DNA from 2 places in the Bradyrhizobium sp. PMVTL-01 genome. Region 1 is predicted to be linked to the other one. Evidence: predicted binding sites of a transcription regulator. Region 1 holds the regulator's gene; the other holds the start of a gene.

What was found. The regulator LexA, encoded in region 1, represses DNA repair genes until DNA is damaged. The targets are predictions, from matches to a motif close to TGTTCNNNNTGTGTTCNG.
Region 2: ACRQ5Q_RS03555 (DNA recombination protein RmuC) is a predicted target of LexA. The motif match lies at 5,997-6,014, and genes of this name have one in related genera.

What each region holds. Positions count from the first base shown of each region.
Region 1 covers NZ_CP193982.1:4,231,276-4,238,875, reverse strand. Annotated here, with positions in the region: gene ACRQ5Q_RS20430 (HAD family hydrolase) at 1-97, shown strand, start outside; gene ACRQ5Q_RS20425 (hypothetical protein) at 257-451, shown strand; gene ACRQ5Q_RS20420 (molybdopterin molybdotransferase MoeA) at 681-1,892, shown strand; gene lexA (transcriptional repressor LexA) at 2,069-2,770, shown strand; gene ACRQ5Q_RS20410 (hypothetical protein) at 2,939-3,139, shown strand; gene ACRQ5Q_RS20405 (hypothetical protein) at 3,335-3,766, shown strand; gene ACRQ5Q_RS20400 (hypothetical protein) at 3,798-4,103, shown strand; gene ACRQ5Q_RS20395 (GAF domain-containing protein) at 4,043-4,864, shown strand; gene ACRQ5Q_RS20390 (ComEC/Rec2 family competence protein) at 4,874-7,156, opposite strand; gene ACRQ5Q_RS20385 (nuclear transport factor 2 family protein) at 7,297-7,600, opposite strand, start outside.
Region 2 covers NZ_CP193982.1:758,592-766,191, reverse strand. Annotated here, with positions in the region: gene ACRQ5Q_RS03605 (hypothetical protein) at 1-404, opposite strand, end outside; gene ACRQ5Q_RS03600 (hypothetical protein) at 446-688, opposite strand; gene ACRQ5Q_RS03595 (AtpZ/AtpI family protein) at 764-1,138, shown strand; gene ACRQ5Q_RS03590 (F0F1 ATP synthase subunit A) at 1,251-2,000, shown strand; gene ACRQ5Q_RS03585 (F0F1 ATP synthase subunit C) at 2,054-2,281, shown strand; gene ACRQ5Q_RS03580 (F0F1 ATP synthase subunit B family protein) at 2,342-2,908, shown strand; gene ACRQ5Q_RS03575 (F0F1 ATP synthase subunit B family protein) at 2,915-3,400, shown strand; gene truA (tRNA pseudouridine(38-40) synthase TruA) at 3,481-4,221, opposite strand; gene fmt (methionyl-tRNA formyltransferase) at 4,221-5,144, opposite strand; gene def (peptide deformylase) at 5,347-5,874, opposite strand; gene ACRQ5Q_RS03555 (DNA recombination protein RmuC) at 6,046-7,245, shown strand; gene ACRQ5Q_RS03550 (AmpG family muropeptide MFS transporter) at 7,327-7,600, shown strand, end outside.

The DNA of each region.
Region 1 (7,600 bases):
AGAAAACATCCGGGGGGCGCGGGCGCGTGGATTGACCACGGTGCACGTGACCTCGCCCCGTGACGTCGGCGACGCGCTGAGGCAGCTGGGGATTTGAGCGGATCAGCCTTCCGGCAAGGCGTTCCGCGGAACTTTTTGCTAAAAATGCGGAACCAAATCACTTTGTGCATTTTTGTACAAAGTTCCGGGAACGGAATGCGCCCCTTCGGACTCTTGAGTCCGTTGGGACTTCTACATTGGAATTGGACTGATCGACGTGCTGGGCAAATCCTACCTCACCAAGCAAGCCTCTCTCCTGCTCGAGTTCGCAAGAACCACCTCGGACTCCGACCTCTCCGCCAAGCTGATCAGCAAGGCTGCCGACCTGAAATCTCGGGCCGATCCGCTGGCCGACAAGGATCAGGGTCCCAAAGCGCCGGACGTCAGTCCCGACGCGCCGGCAGTGAGTTGACCGATGCTGGCCGTGGCGCTCGTTCTTCTTGTGCTTGCCATGGCCGTCCTCGTGCCGGTCTGTCTCGCCTTCCGGATCATGCCGCGGCGAATTTGACGTCTATCCTCACGACAGAGCGGATGGCGCAGGTTGAATCCTCTTGCGTCTCCAGTGTTTTGCCTCTGGGCCCGCACTCGGCTAGAACTCTGGCCGCCGATTTGCCGAACGTGCCCAGCAGGAGTTTTCAGCCGTGGCCTTGATGCCGGTTTCTGACGCGCTTGCCGCGGTGCTTGCCGGCGCGGAGCCGTTGCTTGAGGAGACGATCTCGCTCGATCAGGCCTACCATCGCGTGCTCGCCCGCGACGTCGCGGCGCGGCGCACGCAGCCGCCGGAGGCGATGTCGGCCATGGACGGCTATGCCGTGCGAGCGGCCGACGCGGCGACGATCGATTCTGAGCTGACGGTGATAGGCGAGGTCGCGGCCGGGCGGCCGTTTGCAGGCTTGGTTGGCGCCGGCGAAGCGGTCCGCATTTTCACAGGCGGCGTCGTTCCGGCCGGAGCGGACGCGGTCGTGATCCAGGAGGATACCGTCGCGGACGGCAAGCGCATCACGATCAAGGAAGCAGCAATTCCCGGACGGCACATCCGGCGCGCCGGGATCGACTTTGCCGAGGGCGACGTGCTGTTGTGCAAGGGAACCCGGCTCACCGAGCGCGATCTCGCACTCGCCGCCGGGATGAATCACCCGCATTTGCCCGTCCAGCGCCGTCCGAAGGTCGCCATCCTCGCCACCGGAGACGAACTGGTGATACCGGGCGTAGCGCCCGGGCCCGGCCAGATCGTCTACTCCAACGGTTATGCCCTGCACGCGCTCGCCCGCCAGGAGGGCGCCGATACCATCGACCTCGGTGTGGCCGCCGATACGCTGGAGGCCACCACCGCCGGGATCCGCGAGGCACGCCAGAGCGGCGCCGACATCCTGATCACGACCGGGGGCGCCTCGGTCGGCGACCATGATCTGGTCCAGCAGGCTCTCAAGGCCGAGGGGATCGCGATGTCGTTCTGGAAGATCGCGATGCGGCCGGGCAAGCCGATGATGCACGGCCGGTTAGGGGCGATGCGCGTCATCGGCCTGCCCGGCAATCCCGTGTCATCCTACGTCTGCGCTTTCCTGTTCATGGTGCCGTTGATTCGCGCGCTGTCGGGCCGCACCATGATTCACCATCGCCGCGAGCGCGCCGTGCTCGGCCGCGACCTCAATGCCAACGACCAGCGCGAGGATTATCTCCGCGCGCGCCTGGAGCGGCGCGACGACGGCACGCTGATCGCCCTTCCCGTCGATCACCAGGATTCTTCACTGCTTGCAAATCTCGCTGCGGCACAGGCACTTCTCGTACGCGCGCCGTTCGCGCCCAAGGCCGAAGCCGGCTCGGTCTGCGAGGTGCTGCTGCTGCCCGCCTGAGCGCTGTCATCTCACGCGGTCCGCGAACTTTGTCGCGTTCACAGTAAATTAAGCAGTTGCGGAACATGTATCGAACATATAGTGTCCGTTCATGATTTGTTTCGAGCATGCAGCGGCTTATCGCTGAACTGAGCGTCTCGGAATCGAACGACATCAACCGGGGGATTTTGGTCGAGATGTTAACGCGCAAACAATACGAGCTCCTGCGGTTCATCAGCGAGCGATTGAAGGAAAGCGGCGTGCCACCTTCCTTCGACGAGATGAAGGACGCGCTCGACCTGCGCTCGAAATCGGGCATCCATCGCCTGATCACCGCGCTCGAGGAGCGCGGCTTCATCCGCCGCCTGCCCAACCGCGCCCGCGCGATCGAGGTCATCAAGCTGCCCGAGCTCCAAGCGGCCGCCGGCAACCGCCGCGGCTTCACGCCGAGCGTCATCGAGGGCAATCTCGGCAAGGTGCGCACGACCTCCAGCCCGCCCGCGGACGAAGGTGAGCGTCCTGTCGCCGTGCCCGTCATGGGCCGCATCGCGGCTGGTACGCCGATCGAGGCGCTGCAGACCCGCAGCCACACCATCAGCGTACCGCCTGACATGCTCGGCTCCGGCGAGCATTATGCGCTCGAGGTGCGGGGCGATTCGATGGTGGAAGCCGGTATCCTCGACGGCGACATGGCGCTGATCCAGCGCAACGAGAGCGCCGACACCGGCGACATCGTGGTGGCGCTGATCGACGACGAGGAAGCCACGCTGAAGCGCTTCCGCCGCCGTGGCGCCTCGATCGCGCTCGAGCCAGCCAACGCCGCCTATGAGGTCCGCATCCTGCCGCCCAACCGGGTGAAGATTCAGGGCAAGCTGATCGGCTTGTACCGGAAGTACTGATTTGACCTCGCGATCGTTCGACACGCGCTTGAGCGCTTGTCCGCTCCGGCTGGATAGTCTTTCAGGTTCTGCTCAGATTATCCGGCCACCTGCCCCGCGTTAGATCCTCCGCACGCCGCGCAAAGCACACATCGCTTTACGGGCCTGTCGAAAACCGGGGAGACAACCATGCGCAAGATCGTCTTGAGCACTGTCACGATGGCGCTGATCGCAACGTCAGTGTCACCGGCCGCCGCCGCACGATCGCATCATGTCCGCAAGACGACGCCGGCGACGCGCGAGCAATTCCGCAACGCACGCGACGCCGTTGCACTGCCGTCGCAACCCGCTTGGCCGTATTCGGGCTGGTCGGCCCCTGCTGGCCGTTGACGAAGAAGCACGCCCAATGCACGGGAGCGGGCTTTGTTCCTCATGCATCTGAAAAAGATATTGTGATGGCATCCTGCGGACCCAAGCCGCAGATTTGCCCACAACCCAGCAGACCGTTGTATGCTTCCACTCTGATAGAGGCCTGCGCCTCGACAGGAGGCGCGGGTCGCTATCTTACGAATGAGGAGCACCCCGATGTGTGACTACAGCCTGCACGCCGTCGCGACGCGTCCTGCCGAAGTCGGCGAGACGATCGTCACGACAACCTTCCGCGGCACCTCGACGCGCGGCTTCGCCTCCGAAGCCGACATGTCGGTTGCGGTATGCCTGCTGCCGGGAACGGAGCTCGCCTTCGCCGACAACGTCCGTTACGACAATCGCTGGATCTGGACGCGTACCATCAACTCGCGCGTCGGCAAGTTCGGCAAGATCGATCCGCACATTCCGGATCGCCATCACGATGCGATCGAATTCCCCGACGGGAAATACGTGCTGGTGACTCAGCTCGTCGAAGGCCAGCGCGCAACCGTACTGCAATTGCCGGTGACCCAGCCACTCGGCGAGCGCGAGCACAAGCCGCAGACCAGCGCAGACAGGCCGACGGTCACGCGCCTGCCGATCGGCTGACCTAGCTGCCTCCGGCTCGCAGGTCGGGGCCATGATTGAAATCGCCATCGCCGGCCGTGGCCGGCGAGATGGTGTGGTTTGTATCTTCGCAAATACCTTCGCCGGAGCACCTGCCGCAGCTCTTCGTCGCACGAAGTTTGCGCTGCCTTGCCTGAATTTTGAACGTCCGGTCCGCAAGCAAATGGCCGATGCTGCCAAAAAGGCTCGAGGCGGACGTTCGATGAAGACCTTCATTCGCGTCGTTGAACTCTGGGTGCCCGACCGGACGCGTATGCGGTGCGCTTCGGTCGTGACGACGGGCTTCCCGGCAAGGCCTGGGCTTCCGGCCACCCCGTGATCCTCACCAAATTCGCCAATTCCCATTTCAGGCGGACCGACCAGGCGCTGGCGGCGGGCCTGACCTGCGGCGTGGCGGTGCCGGTGTTTTCAGGCGAATTCCTGCAAGCCGTGATGGTGCTGTTCTGCGGCGATGACGACGCGCATGTCGGCGCGATCGAGCTCTGGCACAACGATCCCGAGACCTCCCACGAGATGGGACTGGTCGACGGCTACTACGGCACCGCCGACATGTTCGAGTTCAACTCGCGCCACACCAGGTTTCCGCGCGGCTTCGGCCTGCCCGGACGCACCTGGAAAGCCGGCCTGCCACTGATCATCAAGAACCTGCACAACGCCAAGAGCTTTCTGCGCTGGAAAGACGCCGCACAGGTTGGCATCAATCTCGGCGTCGGCGTGCCCTACCGGACCGACGCCGACCAGACCTGGGTGCTGACCCTCCTCTCCGCGCAGGCGACGCCGATCGCACGGCGCTTCGAGATCTGGGTGCCGGACGAGACCCGCTCAGCGCTGGTCTTCCGCGCCGGCGATTGCAGCGCCCAGACCGACCTTGCCGCGCTCTATGCGGACAAATCCATCGCCAGAGGTGACGGCAGCATCGGCGGCGCCTGGGCCACCGGCATGCCCGCCCTCAACGATGATCTCGCGCACGACAATTCGATCGCGGCCATTGAAGCCCGCGCGTCCGGGCTGAGCCAGATGGTGGCCTTGCCGGTGATCGGGACAGCCCGGCTCGACGCCGTGCTGGCCTGGTATCTGTAGCCCGCCCCCTCAATCCTCGGCCTGCATGTCTGCCTCGGACGGCGTCGCATCCCGGTTACCGGGCGCCGCCGCTGGCGGCGCAAGGCTCGCGCCGAAATCGCCCTCGCCCGCGATGGCCGGCGCCCACGGGCGGTCTGTGCCTCCAGTCTTCACCGCCTGGACCGCAAAGCCGTCGCCCCGCCGCGTCAGCGCCAGTGCGCCCTGCGCGGCGAGGCGCCGACGGTCGACCACCATCGCCGCGCAATCCGGCGCAGCCGGCCGGGCCGTCACCACCAGCGCGGCGCGGCTGCAATCGTCCGCCAGCGCATCGATGCGCAAGGCCAGCGCGACGAGGCGACCATCGGCAAGCGGCGTCACGCAGCCGGCCTCGTCGCACGACACGCCATCGGCGAGCGAGGCACTGCCCGCATCGCGTGCATCAGCGTCGGCAGCCAGCCACTCCTTCAGCAAAAAGCTATCCTTGCTCGCCCGGATCATGTGCAGGTGTCCGTCCCGGCCCCGCACCGCGATGCTTTGGCCGTCCCCGGCAATCAGGATATCCGGCGGCCGCACCGACAGGCCCCAGAGGATTGCAGCCAGCAGCACGACCCCGCCCGACCAGCGCAACGGCGTGCGCAAGAGGCCCATGACAATGATGCCGAGACTGGCCACGATCAGCGGCGCGATGCCGAACGCCGGGATGCGCCCGACCGCGCCCGGCAGGGCCGCCACCCAGCGCGACACCACGACCATCCAGTCGATCCCGATGCCCATCAGCCACCAGAACACGCCGTCGAGGCCAAAGGGAGCAGCGAGCAGCCCCAACAATCCCGCCGGCATTACCAGCGCCGAGACCACCGGCATCGCGCCGAGATTGGCGAGCACGCCGTAGGGCGTGACGCGGTGGAAGTGGAAGGCGGCATAGGGCGTGGTCGCCAGCCCCGCGATCAGCGAGGCCAGGAACAGCATCGCGATCTCGCGGCCGCCCCACAGCGCGATGCGCGCGGTCGCGGAATGCTCGGGCGAGGCAAACAGGTTCGGCATGCCGATCTGCACCAGCGCGACCAGCCCGAGCGTTGCCGCAAACGACATCTGGAAGGATGGATGCACCAGCGCTTCCGGCGCCACCGCGAGCACGATGAGCGCGGCCACGGCCAGCGTGCGGAACGTGATGGCGCGGCGATCGACCATGACGGCGATCAGCACCACCGCGGTCATGAAGAACGAGCGCTGCGTCGCGACCTCCGCGCCCGAGAGCAGAAGATAAAACGCCGCCGCAACCAGCGCCGCGGCCGCCGACCATTTCTTGATGGGGAAGCCGACCGCCAGTCCCGGGATCAAGGCCAGCAGCGCGCGCACCGCGAAGAACACGACGCCGGCGACGACGGCCATGTGATAACCCGAGATCGACAGCACGTGGCCGAGCCCCGAGACGAACATCGCGTCGTTGACGGGCGCTGTGATCGCATCACGCCGACCGGTCAACAGCGCGGTCGCGATCGCGCGGTTGTCGCCTTCGAGCGTTGAGCGGATGCGCGCATCAATCGCATCGCGCAGGCCCTGCATGAAGGCGGCGTAGCGCAGCCGCAAGCCGCCGGCATCCGGCGGCACTGCGGCCGTGATCGTGCCCATCGCGAAACCGGAGGCCCCGATACCCTGGAAGAACATGTCGCGCGAGAAATCGTAGCTGCCGGGGCGCACCGGCGAGATCGGCGGCATCAGCCGCGCCTTGAGCTGCACGAAGCTGCCGACCTCGGGCGCCGTTCCCTTGCGTACCGACAGGCGCACGCGCTCGAGCGTGACGTCGCTGCGCTGCGCCTCCATCGCGGTGACGCGCAGCACGAAACGATCGGTGAGCTCGCGGATGTCGCGGGTCTCGACGAAGCCCGACAGCGACACCGAATAGAGGGGTTTGGCCAGGACGGCGTGCGCGATGCGTGCCGTCTTCGAGGTCGCGACCGCAAAGCCGGCCGCGACCGCCGCGATCATGATCGCAGGGGCAAACATCCGGCTCCGCCGCAACAGGACAGCCCCAAGCAGCAGCGCGACGGCCGTCGCGGCGGTCACCCACAGCACCGGCTCGTGGTTTGCCGCAAAGTAGAGCCCGACGCCGCCGCCGAACGCTACCGGGACCCACGGCAACAGCCGCCCGGCGCCGGCCTCGGCGCTGGCCCATTGGCGCAGGGTCCCGGCGATGGTGGACCAGAGGTCGAGGCCTGCGGGTGCAAGGCCGCCAGCGGACGCGGAGCTCCCCGCCGGCCAGGTCCCTGCGATCCCTTGCGAGGCACGCTGCGGCCGGCCCGGCTCCGTCATTTCCCTGCACCTTAAGATATGCAACTGGCTCAGAGGCTACCTGAACGTGCGGACGGACGAATAGCGGTACAGACCGGGAACGAAGAGAGTTCGCCCTACTTTTCCTCTTCCATCGTCGCGGCGACGTGTGCGGCGAGGCGTCAGATCAGCGGCACCTTCGACGAGGCATGGTGATTGACGATCTTCCAGTCGCCATCCTCGCGGATGATGACCCAGCTCATCTTGACGATGAGAGCGTCCCGTTCGCCGGCGAGGTCGAACGAGATGGTCGCGCCCATATTGATCAGATCAGGACCGGCTTGCGCCACGTTCACCTCGGAAAACGCCGCGCTCGGCTTGCGCCAGCGCGGCAGGCCGTTGAAATAATCGGCGACGCCGTCCCGGCCTCTAAACAGCTTTGGGTTCGAGCCGAAGAAGAACGCGTTCTTCGAATACAGCGACGAC
Region 2 (7,600 bases), 3.5 Mb from region 1:
GGGATCTCGATCTTGCGCTCGCCTTCGGCGGCCTTGGGCTCTGCCTTTTTCAGCGGATCGGATTTCGGCAGTGGCTCCTCGATCTTGCCCGACACGGTCGGCCCGGCCGCGAGCTGGCCCTTCAACTTCTCGACCTCAGCCTGGAGCCGGCCGATCTCGGCATCGAACGCGGCGCGCTCGTCGGGCACCGCGTAGCAGGCCCAGCCGGTCCCATTCCTGGTGCAGGTCGACATCGTTCCCGTGCGGGTGTCGAGCCGCAGCACCCCCTCGGGGATCGGCGTCATTGTGTAGCGGCCGTTTTCACCGTCGGGCGCCGATTGCGCGGCCACAAGGCTGCCGCTGACCATCACGGCGGCGAACGACGCCGCGAGCCATGATGCTGTGGATGACCTCACTGGTCTCATCGCGCTCTCCGCTACCACGCGCGGGTGGCACCTCCGCAATTCTACACCGCGGCGCGGCGATCTGCCGCCAAAAACACCCGCCCGAAATCAACAATCGCGCCAGCCCGTTTGATCCCGGCAGCGCGGCGAAATGGCGACGACGTCCACCGATCAAGAGGAGACCTGCTGCGGTGCGGCGTCACGCTGTGCGCAGCGCTGCCGCGCGCGGCGATATCGTCAAGTAAATCAGATACATAACAGAAAGCGACGCAATCGTGACTTGGCTTGACTTGATTATGGGCCATCAGTATGGTCCGCGCGGCTTTTGAGGGTGGCGGGCGTAATTTCCATTCAGCCGGTGCGTTTCGGGTCTTCGTTGCATGACACAGGGCACGGGACACGGCGGGAATGGAGATCGCGATAGATCGCCCGAGGAAGCTGCGCTTTCCGAACGGCTCGGAAATCTTGATCAGCGGTTGTCCGAACTTCGCGACCGCCGCCCCAAGACCGAGCAACCCGCAGGTGACGGTGAGGACAGAGCGGCCAGAGCCTCGGCGATGGCGCTTGGTTTCCGGTTATCCTCGGAGTTGGTCGCCGGTGTCGCTGTCGGGGCGGGGATTGGCTGGGGGTTCGACCGCTTGCTGTCGACGTCGCCTTTCGGATTCATCGTGTTCCTGCTGCTGGGCTTCGTGGCCGGCGTGGTGAATGTGGTGAGATCGGCAGGCGCGGGTCAAAACAGGCGCGGTGGCTCGTAAGGCGATCCGCACAGGAGAGGAATGATCGTGCCGGCCTTGCCGGTACGGGCCGGCCCGGCCGGCAGACCGAGACCCGCCGGCATTGCCCGGCAGACCAAGAGATGCCGCGCCGATGAAAATCGATCCGATCCACCAGTTCAACATCGAGCCTCTCTTCACGATCGGCCATATCGGCAATCAGACGATCGCCTTCACCAATTCATCGCTCTACATGCTGGTGGCAGTTGCGATCATCTCGCTCCTGATGCTCGCCAGCGGCTCGCAGCTCATTCCCGGGCGCCTGCAGTCGGTCGCCGAAATCTCCTACGAGTTCGTCGCCTCGACCATCCGTTCGACGGCCGGCGCGGAAGGCATGAAGTTCTTCCCGCTGATCTTCTCGCTGTTCATGTTCATCTGCGTCTCGAACCTGGTCGGCATCATCCCGTACACCTTCACGGTGTCGAGCCACCTGATCGTCACCGTCGGACTGGCGCTGCTGGTGTTCTTCACCGTGCTGATCTACGGCGTCGCCAAGAACGGCCTGAAATTCTTCTCGATTTTCGTTCCTCACGGCGTCCCCGGCTACATCCTGCCGCTGGTCATGTTCATCGAGATCCTGTCGTTCTTCCTGCGGCCGGTCTCGCACAGCATTCGCCTATTCGCCAACATGCTGGCCGGCCACATCGCGCTGAAGGTGTTCGCGGGCTTCGTCGCCATGCTGGGCTTCTCGCTCGGCGCCATCGGCTGGGTCGGCGGCGTGCTGCCGCTGGCGCTCACGATCGCGCTGTACGCGCTCGAGATTCTGGTCGCGTTCCTGCAAGCCTATGTGTTTGCGATCCTGACCTGCATCTACCTCAACGACGCCATTCATCCGGGACACTGAGCGGTCCGGGGAATTTCCACCCACAACTCAATCTTTCTTCCAAGGAGTCTAAAATGGATCCGGCAGCAGCAAAACTTATCGGCGCGGGCATCGCGTGCATCGGCATGGGCGGTGCGGGCGTCGGCGTGGGCGTGATCTTCGGCAACTACCTCGCCGCAGCGGTCCGCAATCCGTCGGCCGCTCAGGGCCAGTTCGGCAACCTGATCTTCGGCTTCGCCGTGACCGAAGCGCTCGGCATCTTCTCGCTGCTGATCGCGCTGCTTTTGCTGTTCGTTTTCTAAGGACGACTTCTTTCGCGCCGCTTCATCCGAAGCGGCGCGTGACAGCAACAGGAGTACTCCATGGCCGAGAGTCATGGCGGGGCAAAAAGTCCGGCGGCGGGCGCTCACACCGAAGCCGATGGCGGTCATCACGGCGGCGGTTTTCCGCCGTTCGAGAGCAGCACTTTTGCTTCGCAGCTGGTGTCGCTCGCGATCTTCTTCGTATTGCTCTACGTGATCGTGTCCAAGCTCGCTCTGCCGAAGGTCGGCGGTGCGATCGAGGCGCGCCAGAACAAGATCGAGGGTGACCTCGCCGAAGCGCAGAAGCTGAAGGACCAGTCCGAGGCGGCGCTGAAGGCCTATGAGGGCGAGCTCGCTGCGGCGCGTTCGCGCGCGCAGGCGATCGCCAGCGAATCCCGCGACAAGGCGAATGCGCAGGCGGATGCCGAGCGCAAGGTGCTGGAAGAGCAGCTGGCGGCCAAGCTCGCCGAGGCGGAGAAGACCATCGCCTCGACCCGCACGACCGCCATGAGCAACGTCCGCGGCATCGCGGCCGATGCGGCAGGCCAGATCGTGCAGCAGCTCACCGGAGTCGTTCCGGATGCGGCGTCGGTCAATGCCGCCGTTGATGCGTCCTTGAAGGGTTAGCCACAGATGTTCTTCGATCCTGAAACCTGGGTCGCCATCGCCTTCGTGATCCTGATGGTCGTGTTCGGCTATCTCGGGGTGTTCAAGTCGGCGATGACCGCGCTCGATCATCGCGCTGAGCGCATCAAGGCCGAGCTCGACGACGCGGCGCGTCTCAAGCAGGAAGCGGCCAAGGTGCTCGCCGACTACAAGGCGCGCAGCGCCACGGCCGAGCGCGAGGCTGCCGACATCATCGCCAACGCCAAGGCCGAAGCCGATCGCATCGCGGCCGACGCCAAGGCGAAGATGGAAGATTTCGTCGCCCGCCGCACCAAGACCGCGGAGAGCAAGATCGCGCTCGCCGAGGCCCAGGCGCTGGCCGATGTCCGCGCCGCAGCCGCGGAGGCCGCCGTCCAGGCCGCTTCCACGATCCTGTCGCAATCGGTCAAGGGCCAGGCCGCCGACGACCTGCTCGCCAAGGGCATCAACGAAGTCAGGCAGAAGCTGAACTGAGGCCCTTGCCTTCATCAATCAAAAAAGCCGGCGCGCGAGCGCCGGCTTTTTTTTGTCCGATAGTCCTCCCGCAACCCGCCTCACTCGTAGTCCACCTTCATCAGATACAGCCCGTCCGGCGGCGCGACGATGCCGCAGGCGGTGCGGTTGCGGGCGGCGAGGGCTGCAGAGAGATCGTCCGCGGTCCAGCGGCCCTCGCCCACCCAGACCAGCGATCCCACCATCGAGCGCACCTGGCTGTGCAGGAACGAGCGCGCCGAGGTGATGACGATGATCTCGCGGCCGTCGCGAATCACATCGAGCTGGTCGAGCGTCTTCTCCGGCGATTTGGCCTGGCACTCGGTGTCGCGGAAGGTGGTGAAATCGTGCTTGCCGAGCAGCCGCTGCGCCGCCGCGTGCATGGCCTCGGCATCGAGCTTGCGCGGCACGCGCCAGGCATGGCCGGCGTCGAGCGCGAGATTGGCGCGGGTGTTGACGATGCGGTAGCGGTAGTGGCGCTTGACTGCCGAAAAGCGCGCCTCGAACGTATCGGGCACGATCTCGGCCTCGATCACCCCAATCGGATGCGGACGCAGATGCGCATTGAGCCCGTCGCGAAAGCGGCCGGGCGGAAACTGCTTCTCGACGTCGACATGCGCGACCTGGCCGCGCGCATGCACGCCGGCATCGGTGCGGCCAGCGCCATGCACCCGCAGATCCGCGCCGGTCATCGCCTTCACCGCCGCTTCCAGCGCACCCTGCACCGACGGCAGCGTGTCCTGCACCTGCCAGCCGAAGAACGGCGCGCCGTCATATTCGATGGTGAGCTTGTAGCGCGGCATCAGGCCAGCCGCATCGGCGGCTTCACAGGTACGCCGCGCAGGAAGTCCGCGGCCTGCATCCGGCCCTTGCCCTCGCGCTGAAGCTCGAGAATGCGGATCGCGCCCTCACCGCAGGCGATCGTGAGCTGATCGTCCAGCACTTCTCCCGGCTCGCCCGATCCCTCCGCCAGCTCGCAGCGCAGGATCTTGACGCGTGCATTTTCGAGCTCGGCCCAGGCCCCGGGGAACGGCGACAGACCGTGGATGTGGCGCAGCACCGCATGCGCGGGCTTGCTCCAGTCGATCCGCGCCTCGGCCTTGTCGATCTTGGCGGCGTAGGTGACGCCGTCCTCGCTCTGCTGTTTCAGCTGGAGCCCGCCGCGTTCGAGCGCGGCCATGGCGCGGACCATCAGGTCGGCGCCGAGGCGCGAGAGACGGTCATGCAGGTCGCGCGCGGTCATGGTGTCGGTGATCGGAAGGCGCTCGGCCATGGCGACATCGCCGGTGTCGAGGCCGACATCCATCTTCATCACCATGACGCCGCTCTCGGCATCGCCTGCCATGATCGCGCGATTGACGGGGGCGGCGCCGCGCCAGCGCGGCAACAGCGACGCGTGCAGATTGTAGCAGCCGAGCTTCGGCGCATCGAGGATCGCCTGCGGCAGGATCATGCCATAGGCGACGACCACGCCCGCGTCGGCGTCGAAAGCGCGAAACTCCTCTAGCGCTTCCGGAGTCTTCAGCGTCTTCGGCGTCAACACGGCAATACCGAGTTTTCGCGCGGCTTCTTCAACCGGGGTAGGCTGCAATTGCAGGCCGCGCCGCCCGCCGGGCTTCGGCGCACGGGTGTAGACCGCCACGATCTCGTGGCCATGCGCGACCAGCTCGAGCAGCGTCGGCACGGAAAAATCGGGCGTGCCCATGAAGATGAGGCGGAGGGGCATGACAAGGACCCAGGTGCATTCCCTCCCCCCTTGTGGGGGAGGGTTAGGGAGGGGGGTGCCACACGACGCGCTCTCACGATTTGAGCGCGGATCGGTTCTTCGCCCCAGTTAAACCATTTGCTGGGCTGCCCCCCTCCCCTGCCCTCCCCCACAAGGGGGAGGGAGCAGAGTAGGGCATGTGGCAGAACCGATCGGCTGCAATTCACTCGCCCGCGCGCTTGGCGGCTTTCTCGAACTTCTTCATCACACGGTCGCGCTTGAGCTTCGACAGATAGTCGACGAACAAGACGCCGTTGAGGTGGTCGATCTCGTGCTGGATGCAGGTGGCGTAGAGGCCCTCGGCGTCCTCCTCGTGCACCTTGCCGTCGAGATCGGTGAAGCGCACGCGCACCTTCGCGGGACGCTCGACCTCCTCGTAATATTCGGGAATCGACAGGCAGCCCTCCTCGTAGACCGACAGCTCCTCCGAGGAAGCCAGGATCTCCGGATTGATGAAGACGCGCGGCTCGTGCTTGGTCTCGCCGTTCTCATCGCGCTTGGCGAGATCCATGGTGATCAGCCGCAGCGGCTGCGCGACCTGGATCGCCGCAAGGCCAATGCCGGGCGCGTCATACATGGTCTCGAACATGTCGTCGGCGAGCTTGCGGATCTCCGAGGTGACCTTCTCGATCGGCTTGGAGACCAGGCGCAGCTGCTTGTCGGGCAGGATGATGATTTCTCGTAGGGCCATGGCCGCGATTTAAGCCGCGCGCCGGATGCGGTCAATGCGGCGAGGAACCCCGTTAACCCTCCGCTAACCATAAAACTTCAGGTTTCGTTAACCATAAGAATTCAGGGACCATTAACCGACGACGTTCCCCCTTCGTTCGCACCTCACCGCGAATCGGTTAGAACAGCAGGCATGAATGAGATCATTGTCATGCTCGGCGACTTGCCGGTGCGCACCATCGATGTGCTGATCGGTTTCGGCGCGCTCGTCCTCATCCTGCTGGTTGTGATCGCGGTCGTGATCGCACGCTCGGGACGGCGCGGCGCGGAACTCGCCATGGCGCACGCGATCCGGGCCGACGAGCTCGAGGAACGCCTCGCCCAGGTGCTGCGCGCCCAGAGCGAGGCCTCGGGCCGGGTCGACGCCATGACCCAGGCGCTGGCTGGCCGGCAGGCCGAGATGGCTCGGGCCGTCAACGAGCGGCTGGATTCGGTGACCCACCGCGTCGGCCAGTCCATGGAACATTCGACCCGCAACACCATGGAGAGCCTGCGCGCCCTGCATGAGCGGCTCGGCATCATCGACAACGCGCACAAGAACCTCACCGACCTCACCACGCAGGTGACGACCCTGCGCGACGTGCTCGCCAACAAGCAGTCGCGCGGCGCCTTCGGCCAGGCCCGGATGGAGGCGATCGTCCAGGACGGCCTTCCCAAGGGCTCCTACGAGTTCCAGTTCACGCTCTCGACCGGAAAAAGGCCCGACTGCGTCGTGTTCCTCCCCGACCAGCGCCCGCTCTGCATCGACGCCAAATTCCCGCTGGAGGCCATGACGGCGCTGCACGATGCCCGCACCGACGAGGAGCGGCGCGTGGCCACGCAGCGGCTGCGCGGCGACGTGATGAAGCATGTCAGCGACATCGCCGAAAAATACCTCGTCACCGGCGAGACCCAGGAGATGGCGCTGATGTTCGTGCCGTCGGAATCCGTCTACGCGGAGATTCACGACGGCTTCGACGACGTGATCCAGAAGGCCTATCGCGCCCGCGTGGTGCTGGTGTCGCCCTCGCTGCTGATGCTCGCGATCCAGGTGATGCAGCAGATCATGAAGGACGCGCGCATGCGCGATGCCGCCGACCAGATCCAGACCGAGGTGATCAAGCTCGGCGACGATCTCGGCCGCCTGCGCGATCGCGTGGTCAAACTGCAGAAGCATTTTTCCGACGCGAACGAGGACGTCCGCCAGATCCTGATCTCCGCCGACAAGATCGAAAAGCGCGCAGGGAGAATCGAGGAGCTCGATTTCAGCAAGACCGACGCGGCGGAAGGGCCGAGGCTGGTGGCGACGGCCGCGCCGGAACTGTTTCCAAGGAAGCTCCAGGCGGGGGAGTGAATTTAAGGCACACTGTCGTCGCCCGGCTCGACCGGGTGACGACAGCTCACCTGTAGGGCCAGAATCTGCTAACACCCCCCCATGACCGCTCCCGACGCGACCTCCTCCGCCGCGACTGCCGCCCCTGCGCCCTCCTGGCGGGAGAGCCTGGCCGTGTACCTGCAACCGCGGGTGCTGATCGTGCTGTTCCTCGGCTTCTCCTCCGGCCTGCCGCTGGCGCTGTCGGGATCGACGCTGCTGGTGTGGATGCGCGAAGCCGGGGTCGACCTCAAGACCATCGGGCTGTTCGCGCTGGTCGGCACGCCCTACACGCTGAAGTTCCTGTGGGCGCCGCTGGTGGATGCGCTGCATGTGC